Regions from separate parts of the Pseudomonas sp. BB438 genome, predicted to be linked through region 3. Evidence: predicted binding sites of a transcription regulator. Region 3 holds the regulator's gene; each other region holds the start of a gene.
The links. The regulator FliA, encoded in region 3, starts transcription of late flagellar genes. The targets are predictions, from matches to a motif close to CTAAAGTTTNNNNNNNNNNNGCCGNTAA.
Positions count from the first base shown of each region.

Region 1: the regulator FliA is predicted to act here: its motif matches at 2,058-2,085, upstream of motA (flagellar motor stator protein MotA).
Region 2: the regulator FliA is predicted to act here: its motif matches at 4,242-4,269, upstream of AC1ZV1_RS06005 (methyl-accepting chemotaxis protein).

Region 1 is NZ_CM170001.1:5,855,402-5,864,984, forward strand. It holds gene motB (flagellar motor protein MotB) at 54-1,133, opposite strand; gene motA (flagellar motor stator protein MotA) at 1,149-2,000, opposite strand; gene AC1ZV1_RS27070 (HDOD domain-containing protein) at 2,122-3,645, shown strand; gene rhdA (thiosulfate sulfurtransferase) at 3,759-4,574, shown strand; gene asd (archaetidylserine decarboxylase) at 4,578-5,447, shown strand; gene AC1ZV1_RS27085 (HPP family protein) at 5,522-6,499, shown strand; gene AC1ZV1_RS27090 (molecular chaperone) at 6,628-8,436, shown strand; gene AC1ZV1_RS27095 (EAL domain-containing protein) at 8,502-9,583, shown strand, end outside.
Region 2 is NZ_CM170001.1:1,247,110-1,256,692, reverse strand. It holds gene AC1ZV1_RS06030 (type II and III secretion system protein family protein) at 1-290, opposite strand, end outside; gene cpaB (Flp pilus assembly protein CpaB) at 306-1,226, opposite strand; gene AC1ZV1_RS06020 (Flp family type IVb pilin) at 1,595-1,801, shown strand; gene AC1ZV1_RS06015 (Flp family type IVb pilin) at 1,881-2,078, shown strand; gene AC1ZV1_RS06010 (methyl-accepting chemotaxis protein) at 2,198-4,093, shown strand; gene AC1ZV1_RS06005 (methyl-accepting chemotaxis protein) at 4,476-6,365, shown strand; gene AC1ZV1_RS06000 (helicase HerA-like domain-containing protein) at 6,429-7,913, opposite strand; gene pncB (nicotinate phosphoribosyltransferase) at 8,027-9,226, opposite strand; gene AC1ZV1_RS05990 (hypothetical protein) at 9,318-9,542, opposite strand; gene AC1ZV1_RS05985 (lipopolysaccharide kinase InaA family protein) at 9,539-9,583, opposite strand, start outside.
Region 3 is NZ_CM170001.1:4,661,063-4,670,645, forward strand. It holds gene motD (flagellar motor protein MotD) at 1-868, opposite strand, end outside; gene AC1ZV1_RS21345 (flagellar motor protein) at 885-1,625, opposite strand; gene AC1ZV1_RS21350 (protein-glutamate methylesterase/protein-glutamine glutaminase) at 1,625-2,737, opposite strand; gene AC1ZV1_RS21355 (chemotaxis protein CheA) at 2,810-5,023, opposite strand; gene AC1ZV1_RS21360 (protein phosphatase CheZ) at 5,055-5,837, opposite strand; gene AC1ZV1_RS21365 (chemotaxis response regulator CheY) at 5,857-6,231, opposite strand; gene fliA (RNA polymerase sigma factor FliA) at 6,429-7,178, opposite strand; gene fleN (flagellar synthesis regulator FleN) at 7,175-8,002, opposite strand; gene flhF (flagellar biosynthesis GTPase FlhF) at 8,167-9,477, opposite strand; gene flhA (flagellar biosynthesis protein FlhA) at 9,493-9,583, opposite strand, start outside.

The DNA.
Region 1 (9,583 bases), 1.2 Mb from region 3:
CTTATCCGCCCTGCATGACAAAGGCCAGCTGATCAGTTGGCCTTTAGCGTGTGTCACTGCTGTTTGTTCAGCTCATCGAGCTTCAGCGTGCCGCCGTCGTCGAACAGGTTGAGCTTCTGTTTGAGCTGGTCGGCCGGCAGCGGGTCGCCCTGCCCATTCGCCGGCCTGGCAGGGGCGACACCCGGAGCAACCGGCGCGGCTGCGCCCCCCGGCGCCCCTGGCTCAGCAGGAGCCGCGCCAGCGGCAGGCTTGTCGGCGCCGCCATCCTGCCCCTCGATGGCGCGCTGGGCCTTCTTGGTCAGGACGATGATGTCGATGCGGCGGTTCACCGGGTTGAGCGGCTTGTCGCGGTCGAACAACGCGGACGAGGCGTAGCCCACCACGCGGGCAATCTGGTCTTCCGGGTAGCCGCCGGCTTCCAGCGTGCGACGCGCCGCGTTGGCGCGGTTCGCCGAGAGTTCCCAGTTGCCGAAGTCGCCATTGCCAGCGTAGGGCTTGGCGTCGGTGTGGCCACTGATGCTGATCTTGTTCGGCACCTGCTGGATGGTCTCGGCCAGCGCCAGCAGGATGTCCTCGAAGTACGGCTGCAGGCGCGCACTGCCCAGGTCGAACATCGGCCGGTTGTCCGAGTCGACGATCTGGATACGCAGACCGTCCTGGGTGATCTCGAAGAGGATCTGATCCTTGAAGCGCTTCAGGGTCGGATTCTCGTCGACCTTGTTCTGCAGCTCCTGCAACAGCAGCTCCAGGCGCTCCTTCTCCATCTGCTCGGCGACGTCCTGGGCCTGCTGCTCGTTGATCTTGGCGTTCTCGTCCGGGTTGATGCGCGTTTCATCGGCATCCGGCTGGGCCTGAATCTGCGGGTTCAGGGTCTTGTCCGGCGCCGGCGTCGGCGTGCCGCCCAGGTCGATGACGTAGGGGCTGGCGCTCTCGGTGAAACCGATGGGGTCCTGGAAGTAGCCGGAGATGGCCTTCTTCTGCTCGGGCGTGGCCGACGACAGCAGCCAGAGCACGAGGAAGAACGCCATCATGGCGGTAGCGAAGTCGGCGAAGGCGATCTTCCAGCCACCGCCATGATGGCCGGCGGCATAGCGCTTGACGCGCTTGACGATGATCGGCTGATTGTTATCCATGCGTCAGACGACCTATCAGCGACCGCGAACGGCCTGCTCCAACTCGCTGAAGCTCGGGCGGTGCGCCGGCAGCAATACCTTGCGGCCGAACTCGACAGCCAGCGACGGCGGCATGCCGGAGGCGGACGCCACCAGACAGGCCTTGATCGACTCGTACAGGTTCAGCTCTTCCTTGGCGTCGTGCTCCAGGGCGTTGGCCAGCGGGCCGACGAAACCGTAGGCGGCGAGAATACCGAGGAAGGTACCCACCAGCGCCGCGGCGACGTGGTGGCCGATCTCGGCCTGGCTGCCCTGGCCGAGCAGGGACATGGTGATCACGATACCCAGTACCGCGGCGACGATACCGAAGCCCGGCAAGCCGTCGGCGACGCGGGTCACGGCGTGGGACGGGTGTTCGAGCTCTTCCTTCAGGCTGCCCAGCTCCATGTCGAACAGACCTTCCAGTTCGTGGGGCGCCATGTTGCCGGAGGACATGATGCGCAGGTAGTCGCAGACGTACGCCGTCATGCGTTCGTCCTTGAGCACCGCCGGGTACTTGCTGAAGATCGGGCTGGCAGCCGGATCCTCGACGTCGGCCTCGATGGCCATCATGCCTTCGCGGCGGCTCTTGTTGAGCACCTCGTAGAGCATGCCCAGTACTTCCAGATAGAAGGTGTGGGTGAAACGGTTGCCGAACATTTTCGGCGCCTTCTTCAGCACGGTCATGAAGGTGCTGCCGGGGTTGGCCTGGAGGAACGCACCGAGCGCGGCGCCGCCGATGATCAGCACTTCGAACGGCTGGATGATGGCCGCGATCTTGCCGCCGGAGAGCATGAAGCCCCCGATGACACTGCCGAGGATGACGATGATGCCGATGATTTTTGCCATGAGGACCGGACTGAAACTGTGGACAAATTGAGAGGCACGAATCCCGCCTCCCTGTTGTTATCGGAGATTTCGGGCAAGACTATAGGCCGAAAACACTAAAAACCAGTTCGGCGCCTCACGCATGTCCAAGCAAGTGCTTCATCCAGAGCGTCTCAAGGCCTGGCTCAACCAGCTGGACGATCTGCCTTTGCCCGTTCCGCTGGAACAGCGCGATGACATTCGCCGGGCGCTGAACGACAGCCGGCGCTCGATCCGGGACATTTCCGAACTCCTGCAGGACGCACCGACACTGGCGTTCGCCATCCTGCGCGAAGCCAACCGCGCGCAGAGCGCACGGGACAACCCGGCGGAAAGCCTGGAAGTCGCCCTCAACCGCCTGGGTCTGGCCCGCGCCACCCAGTTACTCGAGCGCCTGCCGGCCATCCCCGAGGCACAGATGCCGCGCGCGCTGAGCCAACTGCTGCTGATCAGCCGCCATGCCATGCAGCAGGCCAGCGGCCTGTTCGCCAACCGCCTGGCGCGGCTCTGGCAGGAAATCCACTGGGGCAGCCTGTTCACCCTGGCGCCGCTGTGGGCGCTGGCCACGGCCAGGCCGGAACTGATCGAAGCCTGGCAGCGCCAGGTCTACGGCCTGGGCCGCTGCAGCAGCGAAGTCGAAGAAGAATTGCTCGGCACTCGCCTGCTACCGCTGTGCCGAGCGCTGGCCGAACAATGGCGGCTGCCCGACTGGGTCGGCCAGGGCTACACCCTGCTCAGCGACGACAAGCGGCTGCTGGTGCGCGCCCTCCACGTTGCCCATACCGAACACGAGCCGCTGGGCCAGCAGCAGCTTCTGGACGCCGACCCGGAACTGCAACGCTGGCTGACTCGCCCGGCGAACACCATCCTGCTCGCCAACAGCCTGGCCATGGCCGCGCACCAGTCCTGGGGGGGCGTGCACATGCTGCGCTGGCAGCGATTGACGAGCCTTTACCTGCAGATGCCACTGGAGGAATTGCAGCAGACCGTCCACGGCCTCGCCGCACAGAGCGCTCGCCGCCACGCGCGCCCGCTGCTCTGGCACCCGGCCGAAGCGCTGCTCTGGCCCTGGGATGCGCGCCGCTGGCTGAACGGCCCGAGGGCCGAGGAGCCGGCCAAGGCACCGGACACACTGGCGGAATGGCGCCAGCACTGCACCCGCCTGATGCAGACGCCCAGTCCATTCGGCAACGCCGTGCAACTGCTCGACTGTGCCAGCGCCGCCCTGCAGGCCTGCGGACTGCAACGCGGCCTCATCCTGCTGACCGACAAGGGCGGCAGTTGGCTGCAGGCACGGCGGCACTTCGGCCTGGACGGCGAGATCGGCGACTTCAAGCTGGAAGTCGCCGCGAGCCCAGTGCTGCGTAAACTCCTGCAACAACCCGGTCAATTGCGCCTGAGTCCGGCCAACATGGCGGAATTCTCGGCACTGATTCCCGGCGCGCTGAAAGCGCTGCTCCCCAGCGAACACCTGCTGCTGCGCTCGCTGGGCAACGGCGCGCGGGTGGTCATGCTGGTGGTCTGCGACCGCCACGGCCAGCCCCTGGCGGACCTGCACGCCCAGGCCTTCGGCCGCACCGTGCAATGCATCGAGCACGCGGTGAAGCAGATGGCGCGGGGCGCCTGATCCGGAAAGGTTTGCGCCCCGCCGCGTCCCCTTTAAACTAATCGCCCTCACGGGGTAGCCCAGGGCGCGAGCTCACGTTGCCTCCCCCACTGCTCTCGCCGGGAGACTCCGACATGTCCGCCTTCTCCGCCCTGCCCCTGGTGATCGAACCGGCTGACCTCGCCAGCCGCCTCGATGCCCCCGAACTGATCCTGGTCGACCTGACCAGCGCTGCACGCTACGCCGAAGGCCACATCCCCGGCGCCCGCTTCGTCGCCCCCGCGCGCACCCAGCTGGGCGGCACGCCGGCGCCGGGCCTGCTGCCAGCCAAGGCCGACCTGGAAGCGCTGTTCGGCGAACTTGGCCACACCCCCGATGCCGTCTACGTGGTCTACGACGACGAAGGCGGCGGCTGGGCCGGCCGCTTCATCTGGCTGCTGGACGTGATCGGCCACGGCAAGTACCACTACGTCGACGGCGGCCTGCACGCCTGGCTCGCCGACGGCCTGCCGCTGAGCGAAGACATCCCCGCGCCCGCCGGCGGCCCGCTGCCGTTGACCCTGCACGACGGACCCACCGCCACCCGCGAATACCTGCAGAGCCGCCTGGGCGCCGCCGACCTGGCCGTCTGGGATGCTCGCAATCCCAGCGAATACAGCGGCCAGAAAGTCCTCGCCGCCAAGGCCGGCCACGTGCCCGGCGCCGTCAATTTCGAATGGACCGCCGGCATGGACCCGGCCCGCGCCTTGCGCATCCGTACCGATATGCCGCAGATCCTCAAGGACCTGGGCATCACCCCGGACAAGGAAGTGATCACCCACTGCCAGACCCACCACCGCTCCGGCTTCACCTATCTGGTGGCCAAGGCCCTCGGCTATCCGCGGGTCAAGGGCTATGCCGGTTCCTGGTCGGAATGGGGCAACCATCCCGACACCCCCGTAGAGGTTTAAGGAATGTCGTTCAAAGATCGTCTGTTCATCCTCGCCCAGTACCTGCTGCCGCATCACCTGCTGTCGCGCCTGATCGGCTGCGCCGCAGAATGCCGTGCGCCCTGGTTCAAGGACCGCCTGATCCCCTGGTTCGCCCGCCGCTACCGGGTGGACATGCGCGAAGCCCAGGTCGAGGACCTGAGCGCCTATGAGCATTTCAACGCCTTCTTCACCCGCGCCCTGAAAGACGGTGCGCGCCCGCTGGACGAAACCGAAGGCGCGGTCCTCTGCCCCGCCGACGGCGCCATCAGCCAGCTCGGCCCGATCGAGCACGGCCGCGTGTTCCAGGCCAAGGGCCACAGCTACAGCCTGATGGAACTGCTGGGCGGCGATGCCGAGCGCGCCGCGCCCTTCATGGGCGGCGAGTTCGCCACTGTCTACCTGTCGCCCAAGGACTACCACCGTGTGCACATGCCGCTGGCCGGCACCCTGCGCGAGATGGTCTACGTGCCGGGTCGCCTGTTCTCGGTGAACCAACTGACCGCCGAGCAGGTGCCGGAACTCTTCGCCCGCAACGAACGCGTGGTGTGCATCTTCGACACCGAGCGCGGCCCGATGGCGGTGGTTCTGGTAGGAGCGATGATCGTTGCCTCCATCGAAACCGTCTGGGCCGGCCTGGTCACGCCGCCCAAGCGCGAGCTGAAGTCCTTCTCCTACGACGAAGCCGCCCGTGCGCCGATCCACCTGGAGAAAGGCGCCGAACTGGGCCGCTTCAAACTGGGCTCCACCGCCATCGTGCTGTTCGGCCCCGAGCAGGTCAGCTGGGCGGAAAACCTCGCCGCCACCAGCGCCGTGCGCATGGGCGAGCGCCTGGGTGGCGCGCGCCAGGGCTGACACCCATTCTTATAAGGCGGGTGGCCAACGAGCCGCCCGCCAGCGCTTTTGCCTCACCGTGCCAATTCCCTGCCATGAAACCTTTCCTGCATCTCCTGGGCTGGCGGGCCAACGCCACCAGCCATCTTGAAAAATGGCTCTCCGCAATCGGAGCGCTGTGCGGTATCGCCGCCATCTATGCCGTCACCCACTGGGTCTTGCCCGGCGAAGCGGCCGTCTGGGTCGTGGCCTCGATGGGCGCCAGCGCCGTGCTGCTGTTCGCCGTGCCCCACGGCGCGCTGTCGCAGCCCTGGGCGGTGCTCGGCGGCCAGGTGCTCTCGGCCATCGTCGGAGTGATCTGCCAGAAGCTCTTCGCGGACCAGCCCTTCACGCCCGCCCTTGCCGTGGGCGCGGCCATCCTGGTCATGCACTACGCGCGCTGCATCCACCCTCCGGGCGGCGCGACGGCGCTGGCCGCGGTCTCCGGCGGCCCAGCCGTGACCGCGCTGGGCTTCCACTACGTGCTCAGCCCGGTGCTGCTCAACGTGGTGCTGATCCTCGCCGTCGCCGTGCTCTTCAACGGCCTGTTCGCCTGGCGCCGCTACCCCGCGCCGCTGGCGCGCCTGCCAGGCTCACCGAAGCTGCCGACCGGCCCGTCTCCGGAAGACCTCTATCACGCGCTGCGCAAGATGGATTCCTTCATCGACGTGCAGTTCGACGACCTGCTGAAGATCCTCCAACTGGCCCAGGAGCACGCCCAGGCGCAGCACCTGGCACCGGACGACATCCTGCTGGGCGCCAGCTACAGCAACGCCCTGAGCGGCGACGCCTGGGCCGTGCGCCAGGTGATTGACGACCACCCGGACAAGCGCGGTCGCCAGGACCAATTGGTCTACAAGGTGGTTGCCGGCGCCGGCAAGGGCAACACCGGCGTCTGCCGCCGCCAGGACCTGCTCGACTGGGCCGCGCACCCGGTGATCGCCCAGGGCGACGGCTGGGTGCGCAGCAATGCGCAGGACTCGGCTAAGGACGCCCTGCAACGCCAGATCAAAGGCGAAACGCCGCAGCCGTGACCTGTCCGCGCACCATCCGGGCGATGGGCTGCGGTGGGCGACGGATGCTGCTAGAGTTCGGAAAAAGCCGACCGTTATGACCAACCGGCTCGCCCCACGAGCCGGATTGTGGAGAAACCATTCCCACCATGGACAACAGTCCCCAGCAGTTTCTACGCGTCCCCACCCCGACGCACGAGAGCCTGAGCTTCTGCAACGCCAACACGCGTGAGCTGAAAAACTGGCTGGATCACCTGCCCAAGGCCAACCTCGGGGAAACAGCCCGCCAGCTCTACCAGGGCCTGATCGAACTCAACCAGCTCAAGCTGCCGGTCGAGACGCGCCTGCAATTGCTGGAACTGTTCCGCCCGGAAGTCCATTTCGTCTGCCATAACCTCGAACGGCACTTCCTCAATCAGTCCATCGTCCTGGACGAGCGTCCGCGCAAGGTCGCCAACCTCTGCCAGGCCCTGCAGAACCACCTGGCCATCGGCTACAAGCTGATCGTCGTGCGCGAAGCCTCGCGCTTCACCCGCGAACGCGCCCAGGTGATGACCGCCGCCATCCAGCGCGCCATCCGCAGTCTCTGCGGCCCACTGGTGCGTGCCTCGCAGCTGTACTGCCCGGTACCGGAAAACCTCTGGCTGGAACTTCACCAGCTTTACCAGCTGGCTCGTCAGCACGGCCTGCAGCACACACCGGTACGCGATGCGCTGGCACGCCAGGCCCAGGGACTGTCAGTGGAGCACGCCTACCTGGTCGCGCTGATGCTCGGCTCCGCGCGCTGCAACCAGATGCGCCAGAACAACATCGCCCGCGTAGCCGAAGTCCTCGAAGGCTGGGCGGCGCAGGTCAAGGTGCAGGCCGCCGACGCCCCGTCCACCCTGTTCGTGGTGGTCCCGCAGGTGGATGGCCCGCCGCGCTACCGTACGCTGTTCAAGGAAAGCGATCTCGGAGGCGCCCTGGGCATCGACCCACAACCGCTGGTGGACGCGATCCGCGAGTACCTTCTGCTGCCACCAGAGAACCGCGCGCAGGCCCGTCTGAAAGTCCCCGAGGGCGTCAGCGTCGACCTGCTGCAACACCTCGCCGCCGCCTGGGGGGACATCGCCGAGCGCACCTTCCACCGCACGCCCGGCCAGGGCCAACTGACCCTGTGCATCGGCATGAGCGCCCTGCACTACTTCCTCGCCGGACGCAGAAGCTTCAACGACGTGCTGAAGATCCAGGTGCAGGAGCAGGTACCGACCTTCAAGACCGAGGTGAAGGACGCCTGGTCCAGTGCCTTCGACGCGCAGAAGGTCAACGACTGGCAGCCCGGCATGCCGCTGGAGGAAATCGAATACACCGCGCCGCGTTCCGCCGACGATACCGGCCTCGGCCTGGCGGCGGAGTCCCCGCGCGACGATTACCCCGTGTTCACCCTGAACATCGTCAACCACAGCCCTGGCGGTTATTGCCTGACCTGGCCAAAAGACATTCCCAGCCAGTTGCAGGCCGGCGAGCTGCTCGGCATCCAGGATACTCCGGAGCACAGCTGGAGCGTCGCCGTGGTGCGCTGGATTCGCCAGGTTCGTGGCGGCGGCACGCAGATGGGCATCGAACTGATCGCCCCGCTTGCCCAGCCCTGCGGCCTGCAACTGCTGCGCAAGACCGAACAGGGCAGCCAGTACCTGCGCGCCCTGCTGCTCCCGGAGATCGCCGCGATCTCCCGCCCAGCCACTGTCATCACCCCGCGCCTGCCCTTCCAGGAAGGCAACCGGGTACAGCTCAATCTGCATGGCGACGAGCGCCGTGCCACCCTGACACGCAAGGTCACCGCCACCGCCAGCTTCACCCAGTTCGAATACCAGGCACAGGATGCAGCCGGCACACCGAGCGATAAACCCATCACAGCCCCGAACGCTCGCGGGGCTGGCGGGGAGGAAGACTTTGACTCGCTGTGGAAGTCTCTGTAGATTCCGGAGACTTCCCTTTCGTCGCCTTTTTGCTGCCGTCCAGCGCGGTATAAGCAACCTTCCTCATGGCCAATGAAAAGAAAACTATCCGCCTGCTGATCCTGGAAGACTCGCAGAATGAAGCCGAGCGCCTGGTCAGCCTGTTCCGCAATGCGGGTCGCGCGACCCGCGTCCATCGCATTACCTCCAGCGAAGACCTGACGGAAATCCTGCCCCAGGGCTGGGACCTGCTGATCGCCGCCCCCGAAGCCGAGGCACTGGACCCGAGCGAAGCGCTGGGCGCCATCCGCCGCCAGGCCAAGGACATCCCTTTCATCCAGTTGGTGAGCGGCAACGACTCCGACGCCGTGACCGAGGCGCTGGCCCTCGGCGCCCAGGACGCCCTGCCGCAAGGCGAGGACGAGCGCCTGATCCTGGTAGCCAACCGCGAACTGGCCAACCTAGAGGAGCGTCGCGCCCGCCGCTCTGCCGAAGTCGCCCTGCGCGAAGCGGAAAAGCGCTGCCAGTTGTTGCTGGACAGCTCGGTGGATGCCATCACTTACGTCCACGATGGCATGCACATCTACGCCAACCGCGCCTACGTCGGGCTGTTTGGCTACGAGGACGCCGAAGAACTGGAGGGCATGCCGATGATCGACCTGATCGCCGGCAGTGACCAGGCCAACTTCAAGGACTTCCTCAAGGGTTATCAGACCACCGAAGACAACGCCGACCTGGCCTGTAGCGGCATCCGCAGCGATGGCCAGGCCTTTGCCGCGCGCATGACGTTCTCGCCGGCCACCTATGACGGCGAGCCGTGCATCCAGGTGGTGATCCGCGCCGAGAGCGACAATGCCCAGCTAGAGGAAAAACTCCGCGAGGTCAGTAGCCAGGACCTGGTGACCGGCCTGTACAACCGCGCCCACTTCCTCGACCTGATGGACAGCGCCGTGGAGCGCGCGGTGACCGCTGGCCAGCCGGCCACCTTCGCCTACATGCAGCTCGACCGCGCCCAGGCCCTGCAGCTCGACCTCGGCGTCGCCAGCATCGACCTGCTGCTGGCAGACCTGGGCAACCTGCTGCGCGGGCAGTTCCCCGAGCCGGCCCAGTTAGCGCGCCTGAGCGACGACGTATTCGCCGTGCTGCTGCCGGGGGAGACACCGGAACA
Region 2 (9,583 bases), 3.2 Mb from region 3:
GGCTGGTTGCTGCAGCTGGTCCAGATCAGCAGGCTGGTCAGGCCTTCGGCCTTGCCGGTAACAAGGAAGTCGCGCTTGTCGAGTACCTGCACGTCGGCAATGTTCGGATCGCCGATGGCCAGACGCTTGATCGGCACCGGCAGTTGCTGGTCGCGCTGGGCACCCTGCTCGACGTCGAGGTTCAGTTGCTGGTCAGCGAAGCCCGCGCAGGCGCTCGGCACAGCCTGCGCCACGGAGTGAACGGTACAAGCCAGCAAGGCGAACAGGGGAAGGATGAAGCGCTTGGACATCGATGCACTCCTTGCTCAATGTGCTTCACGGGTAACGGTCGTACCGCGGTAGACCACCACGCCAGCGTCCACCTGCGGTGCGGAGACCTGGTGCACAGCGGGAGCCTGGGCCTGGCGCGGCATGCCAATCAGCTGTTCGAGGGTGATCGGCGGGCTGCTGGTAGAGCCCATCGAGGCCTGGAGATAGCCGCCCTCTTCTGCTTTCTCGTAGAGCTTCTCGTCCTTGCTGCGCACCGCCAGCCGCAGGGAGCCCGCCTGGGCGGCAAGCATCAGGCGTGACGCGGCTTCGGCCGGCACGGCCAGTACGGCAGTACGCGGCGGGCGCGGGGTTTTGTCCTTGGGGTCGCCGGCATTGCGCGCCTGGCCATCGCTGGCGACCGCAATCTGCTCGCCATAGGTCAGCACCCGCACGCCCGGCAGCACCACCTGGGCGCTGATGTTGCGCTCGGTGCTCTGCTGGTCCTGGACGAAAAGCATGACGTCCACGTAGTCGCCGGGAAGCACGAAGCCGCCGCCACCGATCACCTCGTCCACGGCAATCGCCATGGCGCGCTCGTTGGGCCGGATAGTGCGGGCCAACGGCCCACCAGGCTCGACCACTGCGGCGGACAGAATGCTTCCGGCCGGCACCGCGATCCAGACACGCTGGCCGATGAGGGATTCAGGTTTTGGGTAGCTGCCGGCCGGAGCCGTGCGCAGCATCTCGATGATGAGATCGTCCTTGCCAATGACAGCCAGCGCCGGCAGGTCGCGAGCCGCCACCACCACCGGCGTGCGCTGCAACTTGTCGGCCTCCGCCATGGCGGCAGGCGCTACGTCCTGAGCGGTACCGGCGACCGGCGTCACCGGCTTGCCGACCTTGAGTCCCAGATATCCCACTACACCGGCGCACAGCAGCAACAGCCCGGCGAAAACCATCAGCACCTTGCTATTCATGACCAAATCCCTGGGGCGATAGCGGGAGAGAGGACCGGAGGTCCGCAGCCTTGTCGGAAGTCACTGCGCCGGGGGTTCCGGCATACGTCCTTCAGACCTTTATTGTTTTTCGGCCAGCGACGAAAGTTCGATAAGAATCATTCCTCATATTCAAACATCGCTAGTTCCAAAGCAGAATTTAGTAGCTGCGTTAATAGCGTCAAATGCCCAGGATGAATTTACGCTCTGCAATTACTTATATGCCGACATGACTATAACTTTGGTATTAGCGCTATTTGAACAATTGCATTCGGCCACACTGCGCATAGCCTGACGATGAAGTCAGGGCACCCGCCCTGTATGCACTCGGCGTGCACGGAGCTACGGCCATGGAAAAACAAACCGACGTAAAACAACTTCCGCAGAACTTCCTGGGCAAACTGAAGACCTTTGTCCGTGATCGCGAAGGCGCCACTGCCATCGAATATGCCGTTATCGCAGGTCTTATCTCCATTGCGCTGCTCACCGCCGCCACGCCGATCGGAACCAAGATCGGATCGCTGATGACTGCGATAAAGACCGCCATCGGTGCCTGACTCTCCTGGCTCGAAGCGTTAGCGGAGCCGACTCAAGCTTCCGCGACCACTGCTGTCAGTTGCCCGGAGGGCTACGTATATGGAACGCGCTATCGACTCAGTGAAACGTCACTGCAAGGGACTCCGCACTTTTCTGGCTGACCGCGAAGGGGCGACTGCCATTGAGTACGCCGTGATCGCCGGCCTGATCTCCATCGCCCTGCTCACGGCCGCCAGCCCCATCGGCACCAAGGTCGGCTCGCTCATGACCCAGGTGCAGACCGCACTCGGACTGTAACGCCTGGAAAACGGGGCGGTGCGATTCCGCTCCCGTTTCCTCACACTCACACTAAAGTTCCTCCCAGAACGGCCGATACATCCTGCTCTCTCTTGTTTCACCTGCAGGATGCTTCTCCAATGCTTCGTTCGCTGTCCTTCTCCAGGAAGATTCTCCTGGCAGCCTCCCTCGTTGTGACCTTCGCCTTCGCCTGCTTCATCCTCTTCAACGATTTCCGCCAGCGCCAGGCAATCCACTCCGACACCGAGTCCTATCTCTCCGAGGTGGGCAGCCTGACTGCCAGCAATATCCAGAGCTGGCTGGAGGGCCGCATTCAGTTAGTGGAAGCGGAAGCGGCGCAACTGGCCGATGGCGAGCCGACGCCCGAGCGCATCCAGCATGTACTGGAGCAGCAGGTGTTCCAGAAGAACTTCGAGTCGGTCTACCTGGGTGAAGCCACCAGCGGCGTGTTCACCATGCGCCCCTACGCACCGATGCCCGATGGCTACGATCCGCGCACCCGCGGCTGGTACAAGGATGCCGTGGCCGCCGGCAGGCTGATCGTCACCGAGCCCTTCCTCGATGCCGGCACCAACGAACAGATCCTCGCCATGTCGATGCCGGTGATGCGCAACGGCCAACTGGTTGGCGTGGCCGCTGGCGACATGAAGCTGGAAACCATCACCGCGATCATCAACTCGCTGAAGTTCGACGGCGATGGCTACGCCTTCCTGGTCAGCGACGCCGGCAAGATCCTCCTGCACCCGGACAGCAGCCTGATCTTCAAGAGCCTTGGCGAGGTCTATCAGCAAGGCGCACCCAAGGTGCAGCCGGGCGTGCAGGAAGTCAGTATCAACGGCGTCGACCAACTGGTCTCCATGACCCCGGTAAAAGGCCTGCCGGGCGTGACCTGGTACGTCGCGCTGGTGCTCAACAAGGACTCCGCCTACGCGATGCTGAGCGACTTCCGCAACACCGCCATCATCGCCACCGTGATCGCCATCATCGCCATCCTGCTGCTGCTGGGCATGCTGATCCGCGTGCTGATGGCGCCGCTGACCGACATGGGCCGCGCCATGCAGGACATCGCCCAGGGCGAAGGCGACCTGACCAAGCGCCTGTCGGTCGCCAGCAACGACGAGTTCGGCGTGCTGGCCAACGCCTTCAACCGTTTCGTCGAGCGTATCCACGAGTCGATCCGCGAAGTGGCCTCCACCGCGCGCCAGCTGCATGACGTCTCGCAGTTGGTGGTGAACGCCTCCAACTCCTCGATGAGCAACTCCGACGAGCAGGCCAACCGCACCAACAGCGTGGCAGCCGCGATCAACGAGCTGGGCGCCGCCGCCCAGGAAATCGCCCGCAACGCCGCCGATGCCTCGCACCACGCCACCGATGCCTCGCACCAGGCCGGGGACGGCCGCCAGGTGGTCGAGCAGACGATCAGCGCGATGAACCTGCTGTCCGACAAGATCAGCTCCGCCTGCGCCAACATCGAAGCGCTGAACAGCCGCACGGTGAACATCGGGCAGATCCTGGAGGTGATCAAGGGCATCTCCGAGCAAACCAACCTGCTGGCGCTCAACGCCGCCATCGAGGCTGCTCGCGCCGGTGAAGCAGGCCGTGGCTTCGCCGTGGTGGCAGACGAGGTGCGCAACCTCGCCCACCGCGCTCAGGAGTCCGCACAGGAAATCCAGAAGATGATCGAGGAGCTGCAGATCGGCGCCCGCGAAGCCGTGGACACCATGACCGAGAGCCAGCGCTACAGCCTGGAGAGCGTGGAGATCGCCAACCGCGCCGGCGAGCGCCTGGCCAGCGTCACCCACCGCATCGGCGAGATCGACTCGATGAACCAGTCGGTCGCCACTGCCACCGAGGAGCAGACTGCCGTGGTCGACTCGCTGAACATGGACATCACCGAGATCAACACCCTCAACCAGGAAGGCGTGGAAAACCTGCAAGCCACCCTGCGCGCTTGCGCCGATCTGGAAAACCAGGCCGGCCGCCTGCGTCAGCTGGTGGACAGTTTCCGCATCTGATCGCGGCAGCCGTGAAAAAGGCGCCCGCGGGCGCCTTTTTTCTTGTCCGCCGGATGCTTGTCGTACAGCTCGAGTGGCCAACTGCCGGCTATCTGTATCACCGCTGAAACACCCGCCCCAGCGCCATACCTACCGTTCGTCCGACTCTTTCAAGCTTCCTCCGGGAGCGCCGAAATCAAGGGTGAAGGCCTTTGATAGCAACCAACAAACCGGGCCTGTCGTCTCAGCCGGGACAGGGGAGTTCCGGCCAAGCCTGCACGGCTACCCGCCGCGCCGGCGCCGTCCGTTTCACACCACGGGACGGACGCTCTGTGGCGACACCGGATCTGTCGCCCGGACCCACGCCGATCAGGCATCCCACTACTTCCGGACTCGACGCAGCATGATCAAGAGCCTGAAATTCAGCCATAAGATCCTCCTGGCCGCTTCTCTTGTTGTTTTCTCGGCATTCGCCCTCTTCACCCTCTACAACGACTACCTGCAGCGCAACGCGATCCGCGAGGATCTGGAGAGCTATCTGCGGGAAATGGGCGACGTCACCGCCAGCAACATCCAGAACTGGCTGAGCGGCCGGTTGCTGTTGATCGAAAGCACCGCCCAGACCCTCGCCCGCGACAGCTCCCCCGAGCATCTGAGCGGGCTGCTGGAGCAGGACACCCTGCGCAAGACCTTCAACTTCACCTACCTGGGTCAGGAAGACGGCACCTTCACCATGCGCCCGAACAGCGCCATGCCCGACGGCTACGACCCGCGTACCCGCCCCTGGTACAAGGACGCGCTCGCCGCTGGCGGCACCACGCTGACCGAGCCCTACATCGACGCGGCCACCCAGCAACTGATCATGACCGTCGCCACCCCGGCCCGCGCCGGCGGCAAGGCACTCGGCGTGGTCGGCGGCGATCTCGGCCTGCAGACCCTGGTGCAGATCATCAATGCACTCGACTTCAGCGGCATGGGCTACGCCTTCCTGGTCAGCGGCGACGGCAAGATCCTCGTCCACCCGGACAAAAACCAGATCATGAAGACCCTGGCCGATATCTACCCGCAGAACACGCCGAAGATCGGCAGCGGCTTCAGCGAAGCCGTACTCAACGGCCACGAACGCATCCTCAGCTTCACCCAGGTGAAAGGCCTGCCGTCGGTCAACTGGTACATCGGCCTGTCGATCGACAAGGACGCGGCCTACTCCATGCTGAGCAAGTTCCGCGCTTCGGCCATCGTCGCCGCCGCCATCGCCATCGTCGCCATCCTGCTCCTGCTGGGCATGCTGATCCGCGTGCTGATGCAGCCGCTGACCACCATGGGCCGCGCGATGGAAGACATCGCCCAGGGTGAAGGCGACCTGACCAAGCGCCTGAAGGTCGCCAGCAACGACGAGTTTGGCGTGCTGGGCAATGCCTTCAACCGCTTCGTCGAGCGTATCCACGAGTCGATCCGCGAAGTGGCCTCCACGGCGCGCCAGCTGCATGACGTCTCACAGTTGGTGGTGAACGCCTCCAACTCCTCGATGAGCAACTCCGACGAGCAGTCCAACCGCACCAACAGCGTCGCCGCGGCGATCAACCAGCTGGGCGCCGCCGCTCAAGAGATCGCGCGTAACGCCGCCGATGCCTCGCACCACGCCACCGATGCCTCGCACCAGGCTGGTGATGGCCGCCAGGTGGTCGAGCAGACCATCAGCGCGATGAACCTGCTGTCCGACAAGATCAGCTCCGCCTGCGCCAACATCGAAGCGCTGAACAGCCGCACGGTGAACATCGGGCAGATCCTGGAGGTGATCAAGGGCATCTCCGAGCAAACCAACCTGCTGGCGCTCAACGCCGCCATCGAGGCTGCTCGCGCCGGTGAAGCAGGCCGTGGCTTCGCCGTGGTGGCGGACGAGGTACGCAACCTGGCGCACCGCGCCCAGGAGTCTGCCCAGCAGATCCAGAAGATGATCGAGGAGCTGCAGATCGGCGCCCGCGAAGCCGTGGACACCATGACCGAGAGCCAGCGCTACAGCCTGGAGAGCGTGGAGATCGCCAACCGCGCCGGCGAGCGCCTGGCCAGCGTCACCCACCGCATCGGCGAGATCGACTCGATGAACCAGTCGGTCGCCACTGCCACCGAGGAGCAGACTGCCGTGGTCGACTCGCTGAACTTGGACATCACCGAGATCAACACCCTCAACCAGGAAGGCGTGGAAAACCTGCAAGCCACCCTGCGCGCTTGCGCCGATCTGGAAAACCAGGCCGGCCGCCTGCGTCAGCTGGTGGACAGCTTCCGTATCTGATCTGGCGGACACAAGAAAGGCGCCTTCGGGCGCCTTTTTTGTTCGCGACAGACGGCTCCGCCATTACCGCCGCTTGCTACCGCCCAGCAACGCGCCCATCAGGCCGCGCACCAGCTGTCGACCGATCTGGTTAGCCGCCTGGCGCACTACGGTCTTGCTGACCTGACTGGCCAGGGAGCCCAGGATCTCGCCGGCAATACCGCCAAAATCGGTGCCGCTGCCCTTCTCTTCCTTTTCCTGGGTCGGCGCCATCTTGTCGTCGGCGCGACCGGTGAGTTTCTCGTAGGCGGACTCGCGGTCGATCGGCTGGTCATAGCGTCCCGCGAGTGGTGAGCGGCGGATGACGTCAGCGCGCTCGGCATCAGTCAGCGGGCCGATGCGCGATTGCGGTGGCGCCACGGCCACGCGCTGGACCATCGCCGGCGTACCCTTCTCTTCCAGCGTGCCGACCAACGCCTCGCCGATGCCCAGTTCGGTGAGCACCTTCAGGGTGTCGAACGCCGGGTTGGGACGGAAGCCATCGGCGACTGCGCGCAGGGACTTCTGCTCCTTGGCAGTGAACGCTCGCAGGCCATGCTGGATGCGCAGGCCCAGTTGCGCCAGGACGTCGTCCGGCAGGTCTCCGGGCGACTGGGTGACGAAGTAGACGCCCACGCCCTTGGAACGGATCAGACGCACCACCTGTTCCAACCGGTCCTGCAGCGCCTTGGGCGTGCCGTTGAACAGCAGGTGCGCCTCGTCGAAGAACAGCGCGAGGATGGGTTTGTCCGCATCGCCGCGTTCCGGCAGTTGCTCGAACAACTCGGCCAGCAACCAGAGCAGGAAAGTGGCGTACACCTTGGGCGCGTCATGCACCAGCTTGCTGGCGTCGAGCAAGTGGATGCGCCCACGGCCGTCGGCTTCGGGACGCAACAGGTCTTCCAGTTGCAACGCCGGCTCGCCGAAGAAATCCTCGGCACCCTGCTGTTCCAGCAGCGCCAGGCGCCGCAGCAATGCCTGGGACGAGGCAGCGGTAAACAGCGCACGATCCTCGCCGAGGACGTCCGGGTGCTCCTTGAAGTGGTTGAGCAGCGCCTTGAGGTCCTTCAGGTCAAGCAGCAGCAGACCTTCACGGTCCGCGACCTTGAATGCGGCGAACAGGGCGGCCTGCTGGCTCTCGGTCAGTTCCAGCAGGTTGGACAGCAGCAGCGGGCCCATTTCCGAGAGCGTGGTGCGCAGCGGGTGGCCGGTCTTGCCGGCCACGTCCCAGATACTCACCGGGTAGGCCTGGGGCTTGTGGTTCAGCCAAGGCATGCTGGCGATGCGCTCAGCCACCTTGCCCTGGGGATTGCCGGCAGCAGCGATGCCACACAGGTCACCCTTGATATCGGCGGCGAACACCGCAACACCGGCGTCGCTGAAGGACTCGGCGAGGTGCTGCAGCGTCACCGTCTTGCCGGTACCGGTAGCGCCGGCGATCAGACCGTGGCGGTTGGCGAGCTTCCAGGACTGGCCGACCGGCTGTCCGTCGGGACCCGCACCGATGATGAGTTCGTTCGTGGCTGACATCCGTTGTTCCCCTTCAGTGGGCCTGTCGCGCCAGAGGGCCTGTCGCGTTGGCTGCTTCAGCAAGAGTGGCGCGTCGTGCGGCGCTGCGCAATCGACTACTTCGGTGCAATCAACTACCCGGACACTTTGAAGACGTGCTTGAGGTAGTGCAGGAAATTCTCGTCCTTGCACTGGGTCTTGCCCGGCGCGTCGGATATCTTCGCCACCGGGTGGCCATTGCAGGCGGTCATCTTCAGTACGATGTTCATCGGCTGTACCCCCGGCACATCGCAGGTGAAATGCGTGCCGATGCCGAAGCTGATGTCGATGCGCTCGCGCAGCGCCCGGTAGATTTCCAGCGCACGCGGCAGGTTGAGGCCGTCGGAGAACACCAGGGTCTTGGTCAGCGGATCGATTCCCAGGCGCTCGTAGTGCCGGATCGCCTTTTCCGCCCACTCCAGCGGGTCGCCCGAATCGTGGCGCAGACCGTCGAAGAGCTTGGCGAAGTACAGGTCGAAATCCGCCAGGAAGGCATCCATGGTGATGCAGTCGGTCAGTGCGATACCCAGTTGCCCGCGGTACTCGCGAACCCAGGCATCCAAAGCGGCCGCCTGGCTGTCGATCAACCGCGGACCGAGCTGCTGGTGCGCCATCAGCCATTCGTGGGCCATGGTGCCCAATGGCTTCACGCCGAGCTCCCGCGCCAGGTGCACATTGCTGGTTCCAACGAAATGGCCGGGGAAGCCATCGCGCAGGTCCCGCACCACCGCTTCCTGCACCGGGTAGGAGAAGCGTCGGCGAGTACCGAAGTCGGCCATCTTGAAGCCGGCCAGCTCTTCGGCGCCGGCCTCCTTGCGCAGCCAGTCGAACTTTTCCTGCAGGCGCTCGCGGACCATCGTCAGTGTCGTGCCAGGGTGGCGGTGGCGGTTGCGCACTTCGCTGATACTCGCCAGCAGCGGCACCTCGAAGAGAATCACGTGCAGCCACGGGCCCTTGAGGCGCAGGAACAGCTCGTCGTTCTCCACTCCCAGCTGCACATAGCAGGGATTGAAGCGGAACAGGCCAAGGAAGCGGATGAAGTCGGGCTTGAAGAACGGGATGCGCTCGAGGAAGACAAGATCCTGCGGCGAGAATGACAGCTCGGCAAGGCGCTCGATCTGCTCCCGCAGAGGGTCCAGGTAGGCCCGCAGGTCCTCCTCGTTGCGGCAGCGGAACTCCCATTCCACCTCGGCGTTGGGGTAGTTGTGCAGCACCGCCTGCATCATGCTCAGCTTGTAGAAATCGGTATCCAGCAGGTTGTGCACGATCCGCCGGGAAAATGCGCTGTCGCTCATGCTTGTCTCGTTGCAGGCTTTGAACCGGCAGTCTAAACCCGTCGCCCACAAAAAACCCCGCCGAGGCGGGGTTTTGAGTTTGAATCAGAAATCAGCGTGCTTTGCTCTGCGACATCCCGAACAGGAAAAGCAGCAGGTCGTCATCCGGTCGGATGTCCTGTTGCTTGGCGCGCAGGTTGGGCGGCATGGGACAGCTGTCCAGGCCGCCTTTTCCGGAAATGACCGAAGGCCCAGGCTCATGCCAGGCCGCCGCCGCCAGGGTCGCCACCCCGAGCGCGCCGATGAGGAGCAAACCTCGCGTAATTTCTAACTTCATGTCTGCAACCCTTTGATGGCGCTGCCAAACGCCGCTTGGTA
Region 3 (9,583 bases):
ATGACGAAGAATTGACGGCGCCACTGCCGGGCGCCTCGCTGGCAATCACTGGTGCAGATTGCGTGCCAGCATGCCGCAACGCCGGATCCGGCTGCGCCTTGCCACTGCCCGCCCCGCTGATGCTGCGGCGCACCTCCAGATTGCGGGAGATCACCAGCACCACCCGGCGGTTGCGTGCGCGGCCATCCGCCGTGGCATTGTCCGCCACTGGCTGGAATTCGCCATAACCCACCGCCGCCAGCCGACCGGCGTCGAGGCCGTCCTGGGCAAGCATGCGGACGATGCTGGCGGCGCGCGCCGCCGACAGTTCCCAGTTGGTCGGGTACTGCGAATTATGGATCGGTACATTGTCGGTGAAACCCTCGACATGCACCGGGTTGCGGTAAGGCGCCAGAATCCTGGCGACCTTCTCGATGATCGCGAAGGCGGCGTCGTTGGGAATCGCGTCGCCGCTGGGGAACAGCAGGCTGGAATTGAGGGTGATCTCGATCCAGAACTCGTTGCCGCGCACCGACAGTTGATCGGTGGAGATCAGGTCGCCAAAGGCCTCGCGCACGCTCTGGGTGATCTGCTGCAGGGTGTCCGGGTTGCCCTGGGCCTGCCCTTCGTCCTGCGGATCGGTGATCGACTGGTCCGGCTGCTGGGTGCGCGGGCGCTCCTCGCCGACGGGAATCGGACGGATCGAGCGGTCCGGCTGGTTGAACACGCCGGTCAGGGTTTCCGAGAGGATCTTGTACTTGCCCTCGTTGATCGAGGAGATCGAGTACATCACCACGAAGAAGGCGAACAGCAGGGTGATGAAGTCCGCGTAGGACACCAGCCAGCGTTCGTGATTCTCGTGTTCCTCATGACGTCTGCGGCGAGGCATGCGCATCCCCTCCCCCTCAGCCGACGAAGCCTTGCAGCTTCAGCTCGATGGAGCGCGGGTTCTCGCCCTCGGCGATGGACAGCAGGCCTTCCATGAGCATCTCGCGGTAGCAGGACTGGCGCAGGACGATACTCTTGAGCTTGTTGCCGATCGGTAGCAGCAGGAGGTTGGCCAGGCCGACGCCGTAGATGGTGGCGACGAAGGCGACGGCAATGCCGTTGCCCAACTGGCTCGGGTCGGCCAGGTTGCCCATCACGTGGATCAGCCCCATCACCGCACCGATGATGCCGATGGTTGGCGAGTAGCCGCCCATGGCCTCGAACACCTTGGCAGCCGCCAGGTCCCGGCTCTCCTGGTTGAACAGGTCGACTTCGAGAATGCTGCGGATGGCCTCGGGTTCGGTGCCGTCCACCAGCAACTGCAGGCCCTTGCGCGCATAGGGATCGCGCTCGGCGTCGGCGACGGTTTCCAGGCCCAGCAGGCCTTCCTTGCGCGCCGTCATGCTCCAGCCGACCACGTGATTGATGCCGCCGACCAGGTCCACCCTGGGTGGCAGGACCATCCAGCGCAACATGGTCAGGGCGCGCTTGAGCACCGCCACCGGCGTCTGCAGCAACGCGGCGGCGAGCGTGCCGCCCACCACGATCAGTGCCGCCGGGCCGTTGGCCAGGGCACCGACGTGCCCACCCTCGAGGAAGTTGCCACCGATGATGGCAACCAGCGCGAGGATCAGGCCGACCAGGCTGAGGACATCCATCAGCCACAGGCCTCGGTCAGGTGGCGACCGATGTCGTCCAGGCTGTAGACCGCGTCAGCCAGGCCCGCCTTGGCGATCGCCATGGGCATGCCGTAGATCACACAGCTGGCTTCATCCTGCGCCCAGACCTGAGCACCGCCCTGCTTGAGCATGCGCGCGCCTTCACGGCCGTCGGCGCCCATGCCGGTGAGGACCACCGCCAGAACCTTGTCGCCATACGCCTTGGACGCGGAGCCGAAGGTCACGTCGACACAGGGCTTGTAGTTCAGGCGCTCGTCACCGGGCAGGATTCGGATCGCGCCGCGGGCATCAACCATCATCTGCTTGCCGCCGGGCGCCAGCAGGGCCACGCCGGGACGCAGGATGTCGCCATCCTCGGCTTCCTTGACGGTGATCTTGCACAGCTTGTCCAGGCGCTCGGCGAACGCCTTGGTGAAGGCCGCCGGCATGTGCTGGATGAGCACCAGCGGCGCGGGGAAGTTGGCAGGCAGCTGGGTCAGGACCCGCTGCAGCGCCACCGGCCCACCGGTCGACGTGCCGATGGCTACCAGCCGGTAGGGCTTACGCTTTGGGGCGGCGGAAGTCGCCGCTGCCGCAGGCGCGTGAGCGCCGCCCGACGACACGGGAGCGGCCTGGCGCGCCGTGCTGGCAGCGGGCGTCGAAGCGGGAGCGGCCGGGCTCGACGAGTACGAGGAGTACGCAGCGAAGCGGCGGTTGCTCTTGGCGATGGTATGGACCTTCTCGCAGAGCAACTGACGGACCTTGTCCGGATTGCGCGAGATGTCCTCGAAATTCTTCGGCAGGTAATCGACGGCGCCGGCGTCCAGCGCGTCCAGGGTAACCCGCGCGCCCTCGTGGGTCAGCGAAGAGAACATCAGAACCGGCGTCGGACAGCGCTGCATGATGGTCCGCACGGCGGTGATGCCATCCATCAGTGGCATCTCGTAGTCCATGGTGATCACGTCGGGCTTGAGCGCCAGCGCCTGATCGATCGCCTCGCGGCCGTTGGTCGCCGTGCCGACCACCTGGATCTGCGGATCAGCCGACAGAATCTCCGAGACACGACGGCGGAAGAACCCCGAATCGTCCACCACCAGGACTTTGACAGCCATAGACACTCCTGAAAAAAACGTCTTCCATCACACGGGCGGACGCGGGGTCATCCCACGGCCCGCCCATGGCGGTCAGATACGACGGGCGTAACGCTTGAGCATGCTCGGCACGTCGAGGATCAGCGCGATGCGCCCGTCCCCGGTGATCGTTGCCCCCGCCATGCCCGGCGTGCCCTGCAGCATCTTGCCCAGTGGCTTGATCACCACCTCCTCCTGGCCCACCAGTTGATCGACCACGAAGCCGATACGCTGGGTGCCCACGGAGAGGATCACCACGTGGCCCTCGCCCGGCTCGTCATGCTGCGCGCCCGGCACCAGCCAGCGCTTGAGGTAGAACAACGGCAGCGCCTTGTCGCGGACGATCACCACTTCCTGGCCGTCGACCACGTTGGTGTTCGACAGATCGAGATGGAAGATCTCGTTGACGTTGACCAGCGGGAAGGCGAAGGCCTGGTTGCCCAGCATCACCATCAGGGTCGGCATGATCGCCAGGGTCAGCGGGACCTTGATGACGATCTTCGAGCCCTGGCCCTTGGTCGAGTAGATGTTGATGATCCCGTTGAGCTGGGAAATCTTGGTCTTCACCACGTCCATGCCGACACCACGGCCGGAGACGTCGGAGATCTCGGTCTTGGTCGAGAAACCCGGGGCGAAGATCAGGTTGTAGCAGTCGGACTCGGACAGGCGATCGGCCGCGTCCTTGTCCAGCAGGCCCTTCTCCACGGCCTTGGCACGCAGAACGTCCGGGTCCATGCCCTTGCCGTCGTCGGAGATCGACAGCAGGATGTGGTCGCCTTCCTGCTCGGCGGACAACACCACCTTGCCCGAACGCGACTTGCCGGCGGCTTCGCGCTCGTCCGGACCCTCGATACCATGGTCCACCGCGTTGCGCACCAGGTGCACCAGCGGGTCGGCCAGGGCCTCGACCAGGTTCTTGTCCAGGTCGGTCTCTTCGCCGATCAGCTCGAGGTTGATCTCTTTCTTCAGGTTGCGCGCCAGATCGCGGACCTGCCGCGGGAAGCGGCCGAAGACCTTCTTGATCGGCTGCATGCGGGTCTTCATGACCGACGACTGCAGGTCGGCGGTGACCACATCGAGGTTGGAGACGGCCTTGGCCATCGCCTCGTCGCCACTGTTCAGGCCCAGGCGCACCAGGCGATTACGCACCAGCACCAGTTCGCCGACCATGTTCATGATCTCGTCCAGGCGGGCGGTGTCCACGCGTACGGTGGTTTCCGCCTCGTTGGCTGGTTTCTCCGCAGCGGCAGCAGCCGGCTTGGCCGCGGCAGGCTTGGCAGCAGCCGTCGGCGTCGGCGCGGCGGCAGGCCTGGGCGCAGGCGCTACAGGCTTGGCAGGAGCGACCGGCTCTTCCTTGGCGCCCGTGAACTGGCCCTTGCCGTGCAACTCATCGAGCAGCTTCTCGAATTCGTCGTCACTGATATTGTCGTCGGCGGCAGCGGCAGCCGGAGCTTCCTCGATTGTTTCTGCGGCAGCGGGGGCAGCGGCTGGCTCTTCCTTGGCGCCGGTGAACTGGCCCTTGCCGTGCAGTTGGTCGAGCAGCGCTTCGAACTCGTCGTCGCTGATCTCGTCGCCAGCGCCGGCGGCCGGCGTCTCGGCAACCGGTGCCGGAGCCGTGCTGACGGCCTCCTTGGCAGCACCGCTGAACTGGCCCTTGCCATGCAACTGGTCAAGCAGTGCTTCGAATTCGTCATCGGTGATGTCGTCGCCACCGGCGCCAACCGGCGCGGCGGGCGCCTCGGCAGCCGGCTCGAGAGCATCCATCAGTTGCTCGAACTCGGCGTCGGTGATGTCGCCATAGGCAGCAGCAGCCGGAGCCTCCTCGACGACGGGCTCGGCAACGGCCGGAGCGGCAACCGGCGCTTCAGCCGGAGCGGCGTTCGGGTCAGCCAGGCGCGACAGCGCAGCCAGCAACTCGGGAGTCGCCGGGGTCGGCTCTTGCGCGTCGCGGACCTGCTGGAACATGACGTTGACGGTATCCAACGCCTGAAGCATCACGTCCATCAGCTCGGCATCCACGCGGCGTTCGCCCTTGCGCAGCATGTCGAACACGTTCTCGGCGATGTGGCAGCACTCGACCAGCGCGTTCAGCTGGAGGAAGCCGGCACCACCTTTGACGGTATGGAACCCACGGAAGATTGCGTTGAGCAGGTCCATGTCATCCGGACGGCTTTCCAGCTCGACCAGTTGCTCGGACAGTAGCTCGAGAATCTCGCCGGCCTCCACCAGGAAGTCCTGGAGGATTTCGTCATCGGCGTCGAAGCTCATTCGGTGCTCCCTCTACAGCGTCAGCGGACGCTTAAAAACCAAGGCTGGACAACAGGTCATCGACATCGTCCTGACCGGATACGACGTCCTTTCTTGTATCGGCAGCAATCTGCGGACCTTCACCCTTGGACGATCTTTCTTTTTCCACCGCGTCGCGCATGCTCTCGTGGTCATGCTCGATGCCGGCATAGCGATCGACCTGACCCGCCATCCAGACCAATTTCACCAGGTTCGACTCGACCTCGGTCACCAGCTTGGTGACGCGCTTGATCACCTGCCCGGTGAGGTCCTGGAAGTCCTGCGCGAGCAAGATGTCGTTCAGGTGCGCGGACAGCTTGCGGCTATCCTGGGCGCTGATGTAGAGGAACTGCTCGACACGCTTGGCCAGGTCGCGGAAGGCCTCGGGGCCCAGTTCGCGACGCATGAAGCGCGACCAGTCTTCCTGCAGTTCCTTGGCCTGGGTCTCGATGTGCATGACCACCGGGGTGCACTCTTCCACCAGGTCCATGGTGCGATTGGCCGCTTTCTCGGTCATCGTCACCACGTAGGACAGGCGGTCGGTCGCATCGGCGATCTGCGAGACTTCCTGGGCGCGCGGGGAACTGGGGTCGATCTGGAAGTTGACGATGGCGTTGTGCAGTTCGCGGGTCAGCTTGCCTACCTCCTGGTAGAGCCCGCGATCACGCGCCTGGTTGAGCTCGGAGATCAGCTGCACGGCGGTCTGTACGTCGCCCTGCTCGAGGCATTCGACCAATTCGCGCGCGTGTTTTTTCAGGGTCGACTCGAAGTCACCCGCGGATTCGTTGAAATCCATGACGCCCTCTTGGCCAGCCTTAGCTGCCGACCCGCTCGAAAATCTTCTCGATCTTTTCTTTCAGCACCTGAGCGGTGAAAGGCTTGACCACATAGCCGTTGACCCCGGCCTGGGCCGCTTCGATGATCTGGTCGCGCTTGGCTTCGGCGGTGACCATCAGCACCGGCAGGTGCTTCAGGCGCTCGTCGGCGCGGACCGCACGGAGCAGGTCGATGCCGGTCATGCCGGGCATGTTCCAGTCGGTAACGAGGAAGTCGAAATTGCCGCTGTGCAGCATCGGCAGCGCAGTGGTGCCGTCGTCGGCTTCTGCGGTATTGGTGAACCCCAGGTCCCGCAGGAGGTTCTTGATGATGCGCCTCATCGTGGAAAAGTCGTCCACGATGAGAATTTTCATGTTCTTGTCCAAACCTGCCTCCATCGATACCAAACGCGCCCTGGCGGGCGTGCCGTCAATTCATTGAGCGCCGCGCGCTCTTTGCTGGGGGCGCGTCAAGAGAACGTCACCCCAAAATTCGTAAGCCTCTAACGCGCCTAAGGAAAATCCCTTCAGCCTTTTCGCTAGGAAAACGCAGGCGCGAAACTACCCGATGCTCAGCGAGCGCGCCACTCCGCCAGACGCGAGCGCAAGCGCGCGGCACACTGGCTGTGCAACTGGCTGACCCGCGATTCGCTGACGCCCAGCACTTCGCCGATCTCCTTGAGGTTGAGTTCCTCGTCGTAGTAAAGGGCCAGCACCAGCCGCTCACGCTCGGGCAGCTTGGTGATGGCATCGGCCAGGGCTGCCTGGAAGCGCTCGTCTTCCAGCCCGTGGGACGGCTCGTTGTCGTGGTGCGACGCGTCTTCGGCAAAGCCGCTGCCCTGGTCGCCGTCCTGCAACATGTCGTCGAAGCTGTACAGACGGCTGCCCTGGGTGTCGCTGAGGATGCCGTAATAATCTTCGAGGCTCATATTGAGTTCGGCAGCAACCTCCTGATCTTTAGCGTCGCGTCCGGTACGCGCTTCGACGGCACGGATGGCGTCGCTGACCATGCGGGTGTTGCGGTGGACCGAACGCGGCGCCCAGTCGCCCTTGCGTACCTCGTCGAGCATGGCGCCGCGGATGCGGATGCCGGCGTAGGTCTCGAAGCTCGCGCCCTTGCCCTGGTCATATTTCTTCGCCGCCTCCAGCAGGCCGATCATGCCAGCCTGCATCAGGTCCTCCACCTGCACACTGGCGGGCAGACGACCCAGCAGGTGGTAGGCGATGCGCTTCACCAGCGGTGCGTGCTTCTGGATCAGCAGTTCCTGGGAGTTGTGCGCCTGTGCCTTGCTGTACATACGCGCTCCGGAGGCCGCGGTCATACGGCCGAACCCGTGGGATGTTGCACCAGGCGCTCGACGAAGAACTCCAGGTGCCCTCGTGGGTTGGCCGGCAGCGGCCAGCTGTCGACCTTCTGCGCCACCGCACGGAAGGCCAGGGACGCCTTGCTGCGCGGGAACGCCTCATACACCGAACGCTGCTTCTGCACGGCCTTGCGCACCGACTCGTCGTAGGGGATGGCGCCGACATACTGCAGCGCCACGTCCAGGAAGCGGTCGGTGACCTTGGTCAGCTTGGCGAACAGGTTGCGGCCTTCCTGGGGGCTGTGGGCCATGTTCGCCAGCACGCGGAATCGGGTCATGCCGTAGTCGCGATTGAGCAGCTTGATCAAAGCGTAGGCGTCGGTGATGGAGGTTGGTTCATCACAAACGACCAGCAGCACTTCCTGGGCCGCCCGGACGAAGCTCACCACCGAGTCGCCGATCCCGGCGGCGGTGTCCACCACCAGCACGTCGATGTTGTCGCTGATGTCGCTGAAGGCCTGGATCAGGCCGGCGTGCTGCATCGGCGTGAGGTGCACCATGCTCTGGGTGCCCGACGCCGCCGGGACGATGCGGATGCCGCCAGGTCCCTGGAGGATCACGTCACGCAGGTCGCATTCGCCTTCGATGACGTCGGCCAGCGTGCGCTTGGGCGACAGCCCCAGCAGCACGTCGACGTTGGCCAGGCCCAGGTCGGCGTCCAGCAGCATGACGCGACGGCCCAGATCGGCCAGCGCCAGCGACAGATTCACCGACACGTTGGTCTTGCCCACGCCACCCTTGCCGCCGGTGACTGCGATTACCTGAACGGGATGCATACCCATATCAATACCTTGTCTCGTCGTTCGACCGTCACGCTTCTGGCGTTTCGGCTAATCCGGTTGCGGTGCTCCACCGCCTCCGGCGCTCGCGGATCGTCTAACAGAGCATCCGCATCGCTTGGGCGACCCAACTGGCCGCCCCACGCCCCATCCGGGGCTCACAATCTTCAACTGGCGCGACGCACCGGCTGTTGGTAAAGGCCGGCGAACATGTCCGCCATGGCGTCCTCGCAGGGCTCTTCCGGCGATTGCAGGCTCACGGCACGGCTGACCAGTTGGTGCGCGCGTGCCACATGCAGGTCATCCGGGATCTTCGGCCCATCAGCCAGATAGGCTACCGGGAGATGCTGGCTGATAGCCAGAGCCAGAGCTTCGCCGAGGCTTCCCGCCTCGTCCAGTTTGGTCAAAATGCACCCGACCAGGCCACAGGAACGATAGTTCTGCCAGGCGGCCTTGAGGACCTGGCTCTGGCTGGTCGCGGCCAGCACGAGGTAGTTCTTCACGTTCAGGCTCAGCGACGACAGCGCTTCGAGCTGCATGCGCAGCGCCGGATCGTTGGCGGGCAGGCCCGCAGTGTCGATCAGCACCAGGCGCTTGCGTGCCAGCGGCGCCATGGCCTGGATCAGCGACTTGCCCGGGTCGACCAGGGTCACCGGTACGTTGAGGATGCGACCCAGGGTCTTGATCTGCTCCTGCGCGCCGATGCGAAAGCTGTCCATGGACACCAGGGCAATGCTCTGCGCGCCGTATTTCAGTACGTAGCGAGCAGCCAGCTTGGCCAGGGTAGTGGTCTTGCCCATGCCGGCGGGGCCGACCAGGGCAATCACGCCGCCCTGCTCCAGCAGATCGACTTCCGGGGTATTGATCGAGCGTGCCAGGTGCGCCAGCAGCATGCGCCACGCCTGCTTCGGATCGGCGATGGAGGACACGCGCTCCAGCAGGTTGCGCGACAGGTCGGCCGGCAGGCCCATGCGCTGCAGGCGGCGCCACAGCCCAGCCTGTTTCGGACGCTGGTTCTGCAGCTGGTTCCAGGCGATGGAGCCCAGCTGCACTTCGATCAGTTCGCGCAGGCCATTGAGCTCGAAGCGCATGGCTTCCAGCGCCTGCTGGCCGGCAGCGGCCGGCGTCGGGGCGACCGGTGCGGCCATGGCCTCAGCCAGGGTTTCGGCAGCGCTGCGGCGCGGCGTCTCGGTGCCGTACATTTGACGGTCCTTGCGCACGCCATCGCTGGCACGGGTCGGGGCCGACAGGTCTGCCTTGGCCTGGGCGATCTTCGCCTGGGTCTTGCGCAGCTCGGCTTCCAGCGCCGGGTTCGGCTTGCTCGCCGCCACCGGTGCCTGGTAATCCAGCGCCGCGGTCAGCTCAACGCCACCGGCGACACGGCGATTGCCGATGATCGCGGCGTCCGGGCCCAGCTCGTCACGAACCAGTTTCATGGCCTGACGCATATCAGCGGCGAAGAAGCGTTTTACCTGCATGGCCTGGGACCTCAATCAATTCTGCCCAACGGTGGCAACGATCGTGACTTGTTTGTTGTCGGGGATTTCCTGGTAAGCCAGCACGTTCATGGTGGGAACCGCCATC